Regions from separate parts of the Sporosarcina sp. OR05 genome, predicted to be linked through region 1. Evidence: predicted binding sites of a transcription regulator. Region 1 holds the regulator's gene; each other region holds the start of a gene.

Region 1 (5,422 bases):
GGATTGCCCGGGAAATTGCCATTACAGCCTCACTTTGACCGATGACACGCTCATGAAGCAACTCTTCCATGTTCAACAGTTTTGCAGTTTCCGTTTCAGCAATTTTTGCTACCGGAACCCCTGTCCACATCGCGACGACTTCCGCAATGTCATTCACCGTCACTTCAGATTCTTTTTTCCCTTGTTTCTCTTTCCAAGCCGTTTTCGTCTTTTCGAGTTCTTCTTTCATTTTTTGTTCTTTATCGCGGAATGATGCAGCCTTTTCAAATTCCTGGCTTTGCACCGCGGCATTCTTTTCATGGCGAATCGCTTCCAATTTAGATTCCAGTTCTTTCAAATTCGGTGGCGTCGTATACGAACGTAAACGGACTTTAGAACCAGCTTCATCTATCAAGTCAATCGCTTTGTCCGGCAAGAAGCGATCGGAAATGTATCGATCGGACATCTTCGCCGCAGCTTCAATTGCCTCATCCGTAATTTTCACACGATGATGCGCTTCATAACGATCACGCAAACCGTTAATAATTAGGATCGTCTCTTCCACTGTTGGTTCATCTACATGAATTGGCTGGAAACGTCTTTCAAGCGCCGCATCTTTTTCAATGTATTTTCGGTATTCGTCAAGTGTTGTCGCACCGATACATTGCAATTCACCACGTGCTAACGATGGTTTCAAAATATTGGACGCATCAATCGCCCCTTCAGCACCACCTGCACCTATCAATGTATGCAACTCGTCTATAAATAGAATGATATTACCGGCTTGACGGATTTCCTCCATCACTTTTTTCATCCGGTCTTCAAACTCACCACGATATTTTGTACCTGCAACAACTGTACCCATATCAAGCGTCATGACACGCTTATCTCGCAAGATTTCAGGTACTTCATTGTTAACAATTTGCAACGCAAGCCCTTCTGCAATTGCGGTCTTACCTACACCCGGCTCACCGATTAAGACCGGATTATTTTTCGTGCGGCGAGCAAGTACTTCGATAACACGGGTGATTTCCTTGCTACGACCGATGACTGGATCTAAAGAACCTTCACGAGCGACTTCCGTTAAGTCACGCGCCAGACTATCTAATGTAGGAGTTGAGGCAGATGCGGATGAACTTTGAGAACCGACAGCTGTATCATTACTGCCTAACAATTGAAGAACCTGTTGTCTCGCTCTGTTCAAGCTAACACCCGCATTATTTAACACGCGTGCAGCAACGCCTTCCCCTTCGCGAATAAGCGCTAACAGAATATGCTCCGTGCCAATGTAAGAGTGTCCTAATTTACGCGATTCATCGACAGACAACTCAATGACTTTTTTCGCTCTCGGTGTGTAATGAACGATTGGACCAACTTCCTTAGAACCTGATCCAACAAGGCTTTCGACGCCTTTTTCAATGGTTTCAAAGCTGACGTCGATCGCTTCCAATGCTTTTGCAGCAATGCCGCCACCTTCACGTATAAGTCCTAATAAAATATGTTCTGTGCCTATTGATTCATGTTTCATTCGGATCGCTTCTTCTTGTGCAAGCTGCAACACTTTTTGTGCACGCTGTGTAAAACGATTGAACATCATATGCATTCCACTCCTTTTATTTACCATCTAAACTGTTTTTCGCATGACGCTCACGAAAAAACCATCTCTTTTACTCTATTCAATCAGGCCATCAAGCAACCCAATTCCACTAAATTGACTTTGACTATCTTTGACTTAATTATAATAAAAAGAAAAGTCCCTTGCAAAATACTTGCTTACTTTTCTTTATTATTTTCTTCTTGTTGTCGATCTGGTCGCAACCGTTCCCTGAATAAATTCGCTCTGAAAATATCCCGTTCTTCTGCAGTTAACTCTGCTTTCGCATATTGCTGTAAAAAGCCCGGTTGCATGAAAACCATCAACTCATTCAATATAGACATATCAATGTCTTCGATAATATTTAAATCAATACCGAGACGGACATCCGACAGGCAACGTGCAGCTTCCCCAGATGGTAGTAGTCGAGCGTACGTGATGATGCCGAGTGATCTAAATAATTTGTTTTCCAACGCGACGCGTGACTTGGAGAGCAGTAGTTCCCGCGAACGACGTTCATGGGCAATTAATCGTAATGCCACATTTTTCAAGTCCGCTAAAATCTCTTTCTCCGTTTTCCCTAAAGTCGTCTGATTTGAAACTTGATAAATATTCCCTGGCGCTTCACTGCCTTCACCATAGCTTCCTCTTACAACCATCCCTAGTCGGGTGATTGCAGGAATAATTCGATCGATTTGTTTTGTAATCGTCAAAGCCGGTAAATGCATCATGACGGATGCTCGCATGCCCGTACCCGTATTTGACGGGCAACTCGTCAAGTACCCGAACGCTTCATCAAAAGCGTATGGCAATTGGCCTTCCAAATAATTATCAACTGTATCCGCCTGCTCATAGGCATTTTCAAGTTGGAACCCCGGATAGATACATTGAATTCGGATATGGTCTTCCTCATTCACCATTATGCTAATCGTTTCGTCTTCTGATAAGAGGACTGCACCGTGCCGTTTTGAATCTGTCAGTTGAGGGCTGACAAGATGTTTTTCGACGAGAACTTGTCGATCGAGTAACGGCAGCTCAGACATCTTCATATAGGCATACCCTTTTTCTCCAGAATTAAGCAATGCAGTTGAAACTGCTTCATCGATTTTGTGAGCTTCTTCAGCAGTGAATGCAATTGGGAAGCGATATCCCTTTAAATTTCGAGCTAACCGGATTCTTGTCGACATGACGATATCTGCATGCTCGCCACTCGATTTCATCCAACCGGTAACCGCATCCTCCATGAATTTATCAATTGACATCGCCAACATCACCTCCGTCCGCACATTGCGCCAAGCGAAGTTTCAATGCATTCGCCTCGTCCCTCAATGTGGCCGCATCTTCAAACCGCTCCGCCTCAATCGCTTGTTGCATTTCCATTCGAATTTCCTCTATTTTCTTCTTCAAAGCGAACAATTCATTGAATGAAACAGGAATTTTCCCAACGTGTGTCGTATGGCCATTATGGAGTTTGCTCAAAACACGTGGCAATCGCTCTTTGAACGTCGTATAACAAGTAGGGCATCCAAACTTCCCAACGTCTAAAAACCGTCTAAACGTCAATTGACAATCAGGACACTTTGGCCCCTCCGGTAAGCTATCCCTCGTTTGTTGGAAAGGTTGAACTGAGTCCGTACCGCCAAACCAATGGGAGAGGAACTGTTGAATCGAAAGCGGTTCCTGGTTCGGATCCAAGTGAAACATTTGCGATTGGAATGCGCATTTGTCACACAAATGACGTTCGGTTGTCCCATTCGCATTTTCCTGTGTGAAAATTACGGAAGCCTGCCGTTCTTTACAGTTATCACAATTCATCATCTCACCTCTTCGTCATGCTACGCTTGTCATTTGTATAAGAGTGTCATTAATACCGATTGTAAAACCCGTGCCCGTATGATGTCCCGCTCCGGCAATGGGAAATGGAGCGTATTCCGATCTACAGCCGCTAAGATAATTCTCGCTTCTCGCTCAGAAATAGCTTTCTCCTCGAGCATCCTGAGCACTACATCTTCCGCCATCGTATACGTGACACCTTGATGGATGCTCTCTAAAATATGTTCAATCAATTCTTTGTGCGAGTTTGTTTGAACGCGGTAAATTCGTATATACCCGCCACCACCTCGTTTGGACTCGACAGCATACCCACGTTCTACTGTAAACCGTGTGTTAATGACGTAATTGATTTGGGAAGGAACACATTGAAATTTCTCAGCTACTTCGCTTCGTTTAATCTCAATTGTTCCACTATCTTCTTTTTCGATAATACCCTTCAAATACCCTTCTATAATGTCAGAAATGTTTCGCATATTTTCACCTCTTTCCTCTTGGTGACAAGTCACTGACTTTGACTATCTTTGACTTAATTGTACACGAATAAAACTTGTAAATGCAATTGAAATGCTACCTTCCAGCCATCAAACTCTCTCTTCCATTCAGTCACTATCCCCCAAACTGAGAATTCACAGTCACATTTTGAATGAATACATCATATATTAACAAAGTACTCTTCAACTCTTTTTAGAAACCCCGTAAGAGTTGATGCATACTTTTTTCTTGTTTATAATAGATTTTAGAGGGTAATAAAGTAGTTGAGGATTTTTTTCTGACCTCTTTTTTCCTCGTCACAGAGTTGCGTTCAAGAGGACTGATGAACTGTTGATTGCAAACAATCCCAATTCTTCACCCTGAAGCAATCTGTCCTTTTGAATAGAATTGCGTCTTGATGTATTTACACATAAATTCGAGTGTTCTCGAACAAAACCCTCTACTGATTCACAACATCTAACCGAGGCGTGATTTGGATTTGACAGAACAAAAACCTACAGACACTCTGTCAAATGCACGCAAAACTCTCTTCACGAACCCCAAAACAAAAAGCTCCAGGTACACCCATACCAATGGAGGAGATTTTCAGCATGAACTGGTACGAAAAATTAAGTGAGTATTTCCCGATCGAAGAAATGAAGTCCAAAGAACATATGGACGCCCTATTGAAAGACAAGAAAAACGTCTACATCAAAGAAGAAGGACCGCATCATGTCCTCATGTATGCAGAAACTGAAACATTCATTTTCATCGACTACTTATTTGTCTCCGCTCAATCCCGCGGTGCAGGTCTCGGACGAAAGCTTTTGACATCCTTAAAAGCAAAAGGAAAGCCGATCATTTTAGAAGTGGAACCGGTTGATTACGAAGATACAGACACCGCTAAACGTCTGAAATTTTATGCACGCGAACAATTTCATCACGCGCGACGAATCGGATACAGCAGACGCTCGCTCGCAACCGGCGAACAAACGGAACTCGAAATCCTTTTCTGGTCCCCGACAGACGCCGATGAGGAGACCGTCTACGAAGCGATGAAAACAACATATGAAGAAATCCATACGTATAAGGATGAGACATTTTACGGTGATCAATACGACCCGACCGATAAAGTTTTAGTTTTTGAAAAAGAACGCAAACAAAACATTCTTGAATCCTTTGTAGCAACAAAATAATGAAAAAGCAGCCTCTCCACAGTGAGGCTGCTTTTTCTATGTAGATGAAAATTTCTTCAGTGTTCATAAACGATTAAAACGTTGTTGACGATAGCTGATAGTATATGGGTGTGTTAGGGAAAGAAAATAAAGGAGGAAAAACTTTTTGTTAAAAGCTTTCGATGATTTAAGGAAGCAAAAGGATTTGCGTAGTTTGTAAGTAATCTTCCATGCGGAGAGGATTTTTTTCTACACATGGAAGCTTCATGAATATTCATCTTGTACAAAAAACTGCTCAACTAAAAGGAAGAATTAATGAAATACTTTATATTAAATCCTTATGAAATTTTACAGTTTCAAAGTACATGAA
Region 2 (5,422 bases), on a different contig from region 1:
CGGAGCCGCCACCGCCTGAGAATCCACCGCCAGAGCCGCCGCCGAATCCGCCGCCTCCACCGAAGCCACCGCCGCCGAACGAGCCCGGGAAAAAGACGGGACCACTTCTGCTTCTTCCGCGTCCTCCACGACCACCTCCACCGCCGCCGCGACCACCGGAGAACATGCCGATAAGGACGATGATGATGAAAATGACGACAGGCGCCGGAATGCCTAAGCCAGAGTCACCACGTTCAAGTGGTTGAACGTCAGCCAACTCACCATTCCAGCCGTATTCCTTAGCAATCTCGTTGTAATACGATTTGTACGCTTCCATAATGGCAAGGTCGGGTTGCTCATTCTCTAGATACGGTACCGCCACTTCATCCATGATGCGACCGACTTTCCCGTCCGGCAACGCACCTTCTAACCCGTAACCCGTGGACAACTCAAAATGACGATCATCTTCAGAATTCGGCGTAGTCGTCACGACGAGCAACGCACCGTTATTTTTGTCCGCTTTCCCGAGTTTGTATTCTCGTAGTGCATCGACCGCGAACTGTTCAATCGGCTCGTCACCAATACTCGGCAACGTCAATACGACGAGCTCGGCAGTCGTTCCTTCATCCAACTGTTTACCGAGCCGATTCAATTCTGCTTTCTGCTCGTTCGATAAAATCCCAGCACGATCTTGGATATATTGATCCGCCGCATTCCACGGAGGGATGTCAGCTGCGAACGTCCCTCGTGGAAGAATAAGCAAAACGAGACAAGCAGCTAAAAGGAAGCTGACGGTCCGACGAATCAATCTTTGTCATCTCCGAAATCAACTTCAGGCGCTTCATTCGCAGCTACATCCGCTTTAAAATATTCCTTCTCATCAAAACCAAACATCGACGCGACGAGTCTACCTGGGAAACGTTTCGTCTGCTTATTGTAATCAGCTACGACAGTATTGTAGTCTTGTCGGGCAACTGCTATCCGGTTTTCCGTACCTGCCAACTCATCCATCAATTGCGTAAAGTTCTGATTCGCCTTCAAATCGGGATAATTCTCCACAACAACGAGCAATCGGCTCAACGCACTCGACAACTCAGAATCCGCAGCCGCCTGCTCTTCCGGTCCACTTGCACCCGCAAGCTTTGCACGCGCCTCCGAAATTTGCGTCAGCACTTCCTTCTCATGACTCGCATATCCTTTCACCGTATTCACCAAGTTTGGAATCAAATCCAACCTCCGCTGCAACTGATTCTCCACTTGCGCATACGACTGATCCACATTCTCCTCCAGATTGACAAACTTGTTGTAACTCGGCACGAAAATAAGACCCAGTACAACTACAATTGCAATGATAATGCCAATCGGTCCAAGTAATTTCTTCATCCAACCACTCCCTTATTTACTCATAGTTCCATACCCTACATCGCCTGCTTACTAAACGTGTCCTTATCCACCATAAGCCTATGTTAGAAATGCACTTTTCAAACCAATGATTCAGCCCTCTCCAGGAAAGTTTCGTTGTCAAACGCAGTATACTTCGTATTTTTTAGCAAAGACGATTTGGTCAATGAACTTGGAACGCTCCTATTTCCGTTATCACCGATTCTAGGCGTGTTATCACCGATTCGGAGCACGTTATCACCGGTTCTCGGTCGTTATCACCGGTTCGGCACACGTTATCACCGTTTCTCCCACGTTTATCACCGATTCTTCTTTTTCACGATGTTTCCCTTAAATGAGAACCGTTAATCTGTCAAAACCCATTCAGCGCGATTCATTATTCCATCACACAAAGAAACCACCCACGTTTATGGAGCAAAGACAGTTTGCAAATGCGGCATGCTTCCTTCATACGCCGCATATTTCATCGGAACGTGGCATACTTCTTCAAAACGCCGCATTACTTAGCCGTTTGCCGCATAACACGGCAGAACTCCGCATTACTTAGCCGTTCGCCGCATAATCCAGCAAAACGCCGCATATCTCTCTACTGTCACTTAAACGAAAACCATTAATTTGTCAAAACCCATTCAGCGCGATTCATTTAATCCATCACACAAAGAAACCACCCACGTTTATGGAACAAGAACAGTTTGCAAATGCGGCATGCTTTCTTCAAACGCCGCATATTTCATCGGAACGCGGCATACTTCTTCAAAACGCCGCATAACTCGGCAGAACTCCGCATTACTCAGCCGTTCGCCGCATACTGCGCCAGCTCTCCCATAAAAAAGCATAAAAAAACTGCAGACATACAAAGTATGCCTACAGCCTAAGTTAACTTATTCCCTTACTTCAAATCTTTCATGTCACTGCGCGTAATAATATGGTCGATCAAACCGTATTCCTTCGCACGTTCAGCCGTCATGAAATTATCGCGGTCCGTATCTTTCGCGATGACTTCAACCGGTTGGCCTGTACGCTCGGAAAGAATTGTGTTCAACTTCTCGCGAAGGAACAAAATGCGTTTCGCAGCGATTTCGATTTCTGTCGCTTGCCCTTGCGCACCACCGAGTGGTTGGTGAATCATCACTTCGGCATTCGGTAACGCGTAACGCTTTCCTGGCGTACCCGCCGTCAATAAGAATGATCCCATTGAAGCCGCCATACCGATACAAATCGTTTGGATGTCCGGCTTGATGAATTGCATCGTATCGTAAATTGCCATGCCAGCCGTAATGCTTCCGCCTGGGCTATTAATGTAAATCGATACGTCTTTTTCTGGATCTTCCGCTTCCAAGAATAGTAATTGTGCAACGATGGAGTTTGCTACGTTGTCATCAATTGCGCTCCCTAACATAATAATACGGTCTTTCAATAAACGAGAATAAATATCGTAAGCGCGTTCTCCTCGTGTTGTCTGTTCAATAACTGTTGGTATGAGATTCATCCTATTTCCTCCTTTTGACTGGATCGAAATTATCGTTCTGTTGAAATCTTTTATTCAACTGTACATCTATCATACATACTATGGTCAATTAAGGTCAAATATTACGCATTCAGCAATCGTCTCGTCAACAACTGTAAAAACGTCCATAGCACGACAATACCGATTCTCCCTACTTTATTCTGCCTAGACTTCATACATTCCCCACTTACTCGCATGTTAGACAACCGCACAAAAAATAAGTCTTGCAATCAAGCCGCGCTATTTGTATAATGGGACTTGTCTGCTACAAGCAGTAGCGCATAATATGCCCTCGTGGTGCAACGGATAGCACGTAAGATTCCGGTTCTTGAGATGTGGGTTCGATTCCTGCCGAGGGCGTAAACGTATAAAAAACCTGTAAATGGCCCTGCCTGTTTACAGGTTTTTTTGTCCAAAGGAACAGCCGTTTCACAACAATCGAAACGGCTTTTTCTTTTAGTTTTCTTTTTCTACAAGTGCAGTTAGGGTTTCGATCGCTTGCTCTTCATCATTGCCTTCAGCAATTAACGTCACCGATGAACCTCTTGCAATCGCCAAACTCATGACACCCATAATACTCTTCGCGTTCACTTGACGTTCTTCCTTCTTCAGAAACACGTCAGATGTAAATTTATTCGCTTCCTGCACAAACAATGCAGCTTGTCTTGCTTGCAATCCAGTCTTCATTTTCACTTCTACTGTTTTTTCTGCCATTCGCACTAGACTCCTTTCGTCTTCACATTCTCAATCAGTTCAAAATGCCACCAACACGCAGATTTTCTGCAATCTCTTCGATTTTCCGTAAACGGTGATTGACCCCAGATTTACTAACCGTCCCACCTGAAACCATTTCACCAAGCTCTTTTAATGTAATGTCTTGATGGGTGATCCGCAAATGGGCAATCTCTTGTAGGCGTTCAGGTAATTGATCCAACCCGATCGTATTCTGGATGAATTTTATATTTTCAACTTGGCGTTGTGCCGCTCCAATTGTTTTATTCAAATTGGCCGTTTCACAATTCACAAGACGGTTCACACTGTTTCGCATATCCCGCAAAATCCGTACGTCCTCGAACTTCATGACGGATACGTGCGCACCCATCAAGCTTAGAAAATCGGAAATCTTCTCCGCTTCCTTCAGATACGCGATATACCCTTTCTTCCGCTCAATTGACTTGGCATTCAAATGGAACAGATTCATCAGCTCCACTAGCGCTTCACTATGTTCCTTGTAAAACGAGAAAATCTCCAAATGATAAGAAGATGTCTCCGGGTTATTCACCGACCCGCCAGCCAAAAACGCTCCGCGCAAATAAGACCGCTTACAGCATTTCTTTTTAATTAACTCCGGGACGATTTCATTGTTAAACTGAAACGTTCCTGTCAGGATATACAAATCCTCTAGCAACTGCTTAGCGCCTTCGCGAATACGGCATATGTACACATTGTTCTTCTTCAACCGCATTTTCTTCCGGACTAACAACTCCACTTTATAAGGATATAGCCTTTTAATATTCGAATAGAGCCTCCGCGCAATGGCAGCATTTTCTGTCTGTACATCTAAACTTAACTGTTTGTTGGAAAACGAAAGGGCACCATTCATGCGAATAAATGCAGCAATTTCAGCTTTCACACAACAAGCACTCGTTTCAATTTGCGTCAATTCCTTCTTCACTTCTGCTGCAAAAGACATGACATTCCCCCCTTTCTCGGCGACAATCAAGTCTACTCGCTAACGTTTGGTTGCTCCATATAGCCGATGACCCAAGACGCAACCTTTTGGGCATCATGAATCATTCGGCCATCTACCATCGTTGAAATATCTTTTACGACAATGTTCGGCACAAGGTCTTTCAACGCTTCAATATCATTTTCGACAGGGAGTTGTACATCGGCCCCTTCATCATGCGGATAAATACGTTCCACATCCGTGTCATTTAACAGCACGGTATCGATGAATTCGCTTCCAGCATGCTCATACAACGCTTTCACATGCTCGGAGGCTGTATACTCGAACGTCTCTCCTGCTTGCGTCGTCAAGTTATTAATATAGACCTTTTTCGCGCGGCATGCGAGAACAGCGTCTCGTATGTCCCTTACAAGTATTGTCGGTAATATGCTTGTATATAAGCTACCCGGCCCGAAAATAATCAGATCCGCTTCTTCGATCACTTTCACCGTTTCAGGTAGCGGCTCAACTTCTTGAGGCGATACATACACTTTTTGAATTTTCCGTCCGTATACCGGTATTTTTGACTCACCGGTTACAATTGTGCCATCATCGAGCTCCGCATGCAAGGTGATTCTTTGGTTTGCTGCAGGTAATACTTTCCCTTTAATGTTCAGCACTTGCCCCATCTTTTCAACCGCACCGGCAAAATCACCCGTAATGTCGGTCAATGCAGCAAGCATAAGGTTTCCAAGAGAATGTCCCTTCAAATCATCCGAAATCGAAAACCGGTATTGAAACATCTTTTCAATTAACGGCTCCACTTCTGACAGCGCTGCCATCACTTGACGAATATCACCAGGCGG
Region 3 (5,422 bases), on a different contig from region 1:
TTGATGAATGTATGGGCTATGGTATGATAATTAATGAATAAGTATTGTCGAGGTGAATCTGATGAAATATATTATGGCTTTCGTATGGTCTTTCCTTTTAGTGACCATGTTGAATTATGTTGCAGGATCAATCGCTGGAATCCCACATTTCGACTTCATGAGTGGTGTCATCGCTTCTGTTGTTCTTGGAGCAATCATTCTCGTTATTACATCTACTATGTCAGATGAGGAAGTAGCAGATTACTGAGCAACCGGAACCGTCCTTACAGAGGGCGGTTTTTTTGTACAAAAAAATGCTTGAATAGCCTTTGAACCGACTACCCAAGCATTTTTCATTATACTTTTTCCACTTGTAACGCTCCGTTGACCATCTCAAGCATCAACTTTTGCCCGTCTTTCAAGTCACCTTTAATGATTTCTTTAGCCACAGCCGTTTCGACATGGCGTTGGATGAACCGTTTTAATGGTCTAGCACCAAAATCCGCGTCGGTCCCTTGATCTACAATCCAATCTAGGACCGCATCATCGAACACCAACTCAACATCTTGTGAATCGAGTCGTTTCGCCAAATCATCAAGCATTTTACCGGCGATCAAACGGAACGTGTCTCCAGATAATGAATGGAAAATGATAATGTCATCCATTCGGTTTAGTAGCTCCGGTTTGAAATGTCTTCGCAACTCCGCCATGACTAAGTCTTCTGCGGCATGTTCATCCGAGTCAAACTGACCGTCTAGTAAATACGTCGATCCGATGTTCGATGTCATGATAACGACGGTATTTGTAAAATTGACAAGTCTACCTTGAGAATCGGTTATGCGACCGTCGTCTAAGATTTGAAGCAGGATGTTCGACACATCCGGGTGTGCTTTTTCAATTTCGTCGAGCAACACAACGGAATAAGGGTTGCGCCGAACCGCTTCCGTCAACTGTCCGCCTTCCTCATATCCGATATAACCGGGAGGTGCACCGACTAGACGGGACACACTATGCTTCTCCATGTATTCCGACATATCAATTCGAATGAAGTGATCTTCTGAGTCAAAAAGAGTCGCCGCTAACGTTTTCGCCAATTCTGTTTTCCCTACTCCCGTCGGCCCAAGGAAGAGGAAAGAACCAATTGGCTTATTCGGGTCTTTAATACCTGCGCGCGCTCGCCAAACTGCTTCTGTTACAAGTTGCACGGCATCGTCTTGCCCAACGACACGTTCTTCCAACGTTTCACGCAGTCGAAGCAATTTTTCCCTTTCCCCTTCTACAAGTTTCGTCACAGGAATGCCAGTCCATCTCGCGACAATCGTTGCGATTTCCTCTTCCGTCACTTCTTCTCGGAGTAATCGGGTTGAATCTTGATCGACGAGAGAAGCTTCAAGTTCTTGTAACTCCTTCTCCAAATTAGGAATTTTTCCGTATTGGAGTTCTGCCGCTTTATTCAAATCAAAACGATTTTGTGCATCTTCAAGCTCCCGACGATAACGATCGAGTTGTTCACGCTTCGTTTGGATACTGTTCAACGCCTCTTTTTCTTTATCCCATTGTTCTCGCATCTCGGCAGATGAATCCTTTAATTCCTGCAATTCATCCCGTAATGTTGCAAGACGCGTCTGACTCATCGCATCTTTTTCTTTCCGTAATGCTTGTTCTTCAATTTCTAGCTGCATGATTCTCCGCGTTACCGAGTCTAGTTCTTGAGGCATTGAATCGATTTCAGTCCGGATCATTGCACTCGCCTCATCCATTAGGTCAATCGCTTTGTCCGGCATGAAACGCTCCGTCAAATAACGGTCAGATAATGTTGCTGCCGCCACAAGCGCACGGTCATGAATTCTGACACCATGATGGAGTTCGAAGCGTTCCTTCAACCCACGTAAAATTGAAATCGTATCCTCTACAGACGGTTCACGAACGAGCACTTGTTGGAATCGACGCTCGAGAGCTGGATCTTTTTCGATATACATGCGGTATTCATCAAGCGTCGTCGCACCGATACAATGCAGTTCACCACGCGCAAGCATCGGTTTTAACATGTTACCGGCATCCATCGCACCGTCTGTTTTACCCGCGCCGACAATTGTATGGATTTCGTCAATGAAGAGAATAATTTCCCCTTCGCTCTCTTTCACTTGCTTCAGGACACCTTTTAACCGCTCTTCAAATTCACCACGGTATTTCGCTCCTGCAATGAGCGAGCTCATGTCCAACTCGAAAATTTGGCGATTTTTAAGTCCTTCAGGCACATCACCTTTTACAATCCGTTGGGCAAGCCCTTCGACAATTGCTGTTTTCCCAACGCCTGGTTCTCCAATAAGGACAGGGTTGTTTTTTGTTTTTCTAGATAAAATCCGGATGACATTGCGAATTTCTTCATCCCGTCCAATGACCGGATCCATCTTCCCTTTTCGTACGTCTTCCACTAAATTTCGTCCAAATTGTTCCAACGGCGTTTTTTGATCTTCTTGTACGCTATCCATTCTCATTCATCTATCACCTCAACTGTTTGACTTTGACTATCTTTGATTAATTATAGTATAGTCAAAAATGATCAAAACGTAAAGTTTTTTGCATGTACTGAACGCGTTAAATCGTTAATGAAGTTTTCTTGGTGATACGAGTACCCCATCCTCGTCCGCATAAACATAATGCCCGGGCGTCCAATTGACATCACCAAAAAACAAAGAAACTGACCGCTCGCCTTTCCCTTCCTTTTTACTACGAATCGGATTCTTTCCAATTGCCAGGATTCCTACATCAAGTGCTGCTAATTCGGCCGTATCACGCACACATCCATTCATGATGATACCTGCTACTTTACGTGTTTCGGCAATTTGCGCCAATTGGTCTCCAAGCAATGCACATCTAACAGAACCTCCACCGTCTACGACAAGAACTGTTCCTTCATTCATTTGCTCAAGGGTTTCCCTAACAAGGACGTTATCTTCAAACACACGCACTGTTTCAATTGGTCCAAAAAAGCGCTTCTGCTTGCCGAATGAATGAAACGTGAGCGAGCAAAGCGTCAATTCTTCACCGTATTGGTCAAACAAGTCTGTTGTTTTCATTGAATTTCCTCCTTAGCTAGTAAAAAAAGACTGCATGACATATCGTCAAACAGTCTCTTCGGTGTATAATTAGCGCACGCCAAGTGCCATTTTTGCATAGCGGGACATATTGTCACGGGACCATGGTGGACTCCAGACAATATTTACATCTACATCTTTTACTTCAGGAAGCTCCATAAGTTCTTGTTTAATGTTCGCTACAATTTGCGGTCCCATCGGACAGCCCATTGAAGTTAACGTCATCGTAACAATCGCCGTACCTTCTTCGTTTAACTCCGCATCATAAACAAGTCCTAGATTGACAATATCGATCCCTAATTCAGGGTCGATGACATTTTCAAGAGCACCCATCAAGCTGCCTTTCATATCCTCGCTCATTCAAATACCCCTTTCGTTTCGTTGTCCCTTCATCATAGCAAGGTTATGCTATTCATTCAAATAACTTGCGAGCCAATCGACCGAACGCAACATGCCTGTTCGAGAAACAGCATGTCCCGCTTCTGAATCGGTCATGAATTCGAACCGTTCTGGTCGGTTGATGTAATCTTTTTTAGCGGCATTGTAGAAATTAAACGTCGGTTCATAAGGCACCGTCGTATCATTCTTTCCATGCCAGAAAAATACAGGTCGCCCAGCTAATTTTTCACGTTGTTTCGTCATATCAAAAAATGCTAATGTATCGAGCAACGATTGACGGTCTTCATCTGAAATAGGTAACTTGAAACCTCTTCTCTCAAATTGCGCAATTTGTGCTTTCGCCAATTCGACGTAACCGGGTGCCCCCATCATGACTGTTGCCACATCAATCCACGGATAAGCCGTCAAACAACCGAGCGTCGTAATGCCTCCCATGGAAGTGCCCCCCATGCCAATTTTCGTTACCCCTCTTTGTTGCAGTTCATTGTGCAACACTGCCATTTCTTCAATCGACGTTAACACGATTTCCCAAAAACGAAGGCTTAATTGCACTTCATCTAACTGCTCACTGCGAACGCCATGCAAATGCGCTTCAGGCAGAAGGACACGGAGCCCTTGCTTGGCCATGTTATATGCGTAATGTAAATTGTGCTCTTTCGCACTTGTAAATCCATGTAAGAAGATTACAGCTGGAATGTTGCTATTTTGCAGGGATTCATCCACAATATGTAATAAAGGGATATTCGTCTTGCCCCATTGTTCCTCTCTAACAATCATGCAAACACCTTCTATACCTTTTTAGTAAATCGTAACAAAGTTTTACTAGAAAAACAAAAAATAGGCGTGTGGCGGAATTTTTTGACTTACGCCTTATGATAACGCTACACTGAACAGTAGATAATAAGAGTCAATTACAGGTCTGTTGATTAACCAATTACTACAAGTAGACTCCTTCGAATCCGTTGGCTTGTACCTGCAACTTATTTGCCTTTTAACTTAAAAAATGCTCAACAGGATTGGAGCAGAAGGCGGCGACTCCTGCGGGAACAGCGCGAGCTGAAGACCCTGGACTGAGCGAAGCGAGGGAAGCGGCTGAAGCCGTGCCCGCGGAACGCGTCCGCCTGGAGCGGAAATCCGGTGTTTACCGAGGATTACAAGGAAAATTGAATATTCTTATATCACACAAATTGGTTAATCAACACGCCTAAGCCAATTACTCAAAAACATATTTAACAACGAGGGGGACGACTCAATGAAACCGCATTTAATTGTCCTCGATTTGGACGGGACATTATTGACAGATGAAAAAATCATCTCAGAAAAAACTGCACATACTTTGAAATTGGCAGAAGAACAAGGGCATCAGATTATGATTGCAACAGGACGACCGTATCGAGCGAGCGCTGTCTATTACAAGCAACTCGGTTTACAAACACCTATTGTCAATTTTAATGGTGCGTTTGTCCATAATCCAACGGATACGAATTGGCAAACCATTCACGAAACGATTTCCTTACCTGTCGTAAGGGACGTCGTCGATGCAATGCAGGATTTTCGTTTTCACAATATCATTGCTGAAGTGATGGACGATGTGTATATGCAAGTGCACGACGAGAAGATGCTCGATGTACTGACATTTGGAGAGCCGATTATTACAGCAGGTGATATACGCAATTCATTACAAGTCGATCCAACAAGTTTACTCATTCATGCAGACTCGAAAAATGTCGATCCGATCAGACGCCATTTAGCAGATGTGCATGCAGAAGTGATTGACCATAGACGATGGGGAGCTCCTTTTGATGTCATTGAAATTGTCCGCCACGGGTTGAACAAAGCGGTTGGGATTTCACATGTTTCCAAATGGCTCGACATCCCGCGGGAACGGATCATCGCGTTCGGCGATGAAGACAACGACCTTGAAATGATCGATTATGCAGGTACGG

Evidence for each region. The regulator CtsR, encoded in region 1, represses protease genes until heat stress. The targets are predictions, from matches to a motif close to ATGGTCAATAAAGGTCAAACA.
Region 2: clpP (ATP-dependent Clp endopeptidase proteolytic subunit ClpP) is a predicted target of CtsR. The motif match lies at 2,950-2,970, and genes of this name have one in related genera.
Region 3: NRI27_RS01060 (ATP-dependent Clp protease ATP-binding subunit) is a predicted target of CtsR. The motif match lies at 2,529-2,549, and genes of this name have one in related genera.

What each region holds. Positions count from the first base shown of each region.
Region 1 covers NZ_JANKJL010000004.1:90,431-95,852, reverse strand. The annotation lists gene clpC (ATP-dependent protease ATP-binding subunit ClpC) at 1-1,576, opposite strand, end outside; gene mcsB (protein-arginine kinase McsB) at 1,753-2,835, opposite strand; gene NRI27_RS08895 (UvrB/UvrC motif-containing protein) at 2,825-3,388, opposite strand; gene NRI27_RS08890 (CtsR family transcriptional regulator) at 3,418-3,879, opposite strand; gene NRI27_RS08885 (N-acetyltransferase) at 4,489-5,073, shown strand; gene NRI27_RS08880 (hypothetical protein) at 5,378-5,422, opposite strand, start outside.
Region 2 covers NZ_JANKJL010000003.1:63,602-69,023, reverse strand. The annotation lists gene NRI27_RS07370 (TPM domain-containing protein) at 1-787, opposite strand, end outside; gene NRI27_RS07365 (LemA family protein) at 784-1,362, opposite strand; gene NRI27_RS07360 (hypothetical protein) at 1,498-1,728, shown strand; gene clpP (ATP-dependent Clp endopeptidase proteolytic subunit ClpP) at 2,270-2,869, opposite strand; tRNA gene NRI27_RS07350 (tRNA-Arg) at 3,176-3,247, shown strand; gene NRI27_RS07345 (HPr family phosphocarrier protein) at 3,344-3,601, opposite strand; gene whiA (DNA-binding protein WhiA) at 3,636-4,580, opposite strand; gene NRI27_RS07335 (gluconeogenesis factor YvcK family protein) at 4,613-5,422, opposite strand, start outside.
Region 3 covers NZ_JANKJL010000001.1:234,329-239,750, reverse strand. The annotation lists gene NRI27_RS01065 (DUF2929 family protein) at 62-247, shown strand; gene NRI27_RS01060 (ATP-dependent Clp protease ATP-binding subunit) at 336-2,471, opposite strand; gene rraA (ribonuclease E activity regulator RraA) at 2,586-3,059, opposite strand; gene NRI27_RS01050 (metal-sulfur cluster assembly factor) at 3,129-3,437, opposite strand; gene NRI27_RS01045 (prolyl oligopeptidase family serine peptidase) at 3,486-4,253, opposite strand; gene NRI27_RS01040 (Cof-type HAD-IIB family hydrolase) at 4,729-5,422, shown strand, end outside.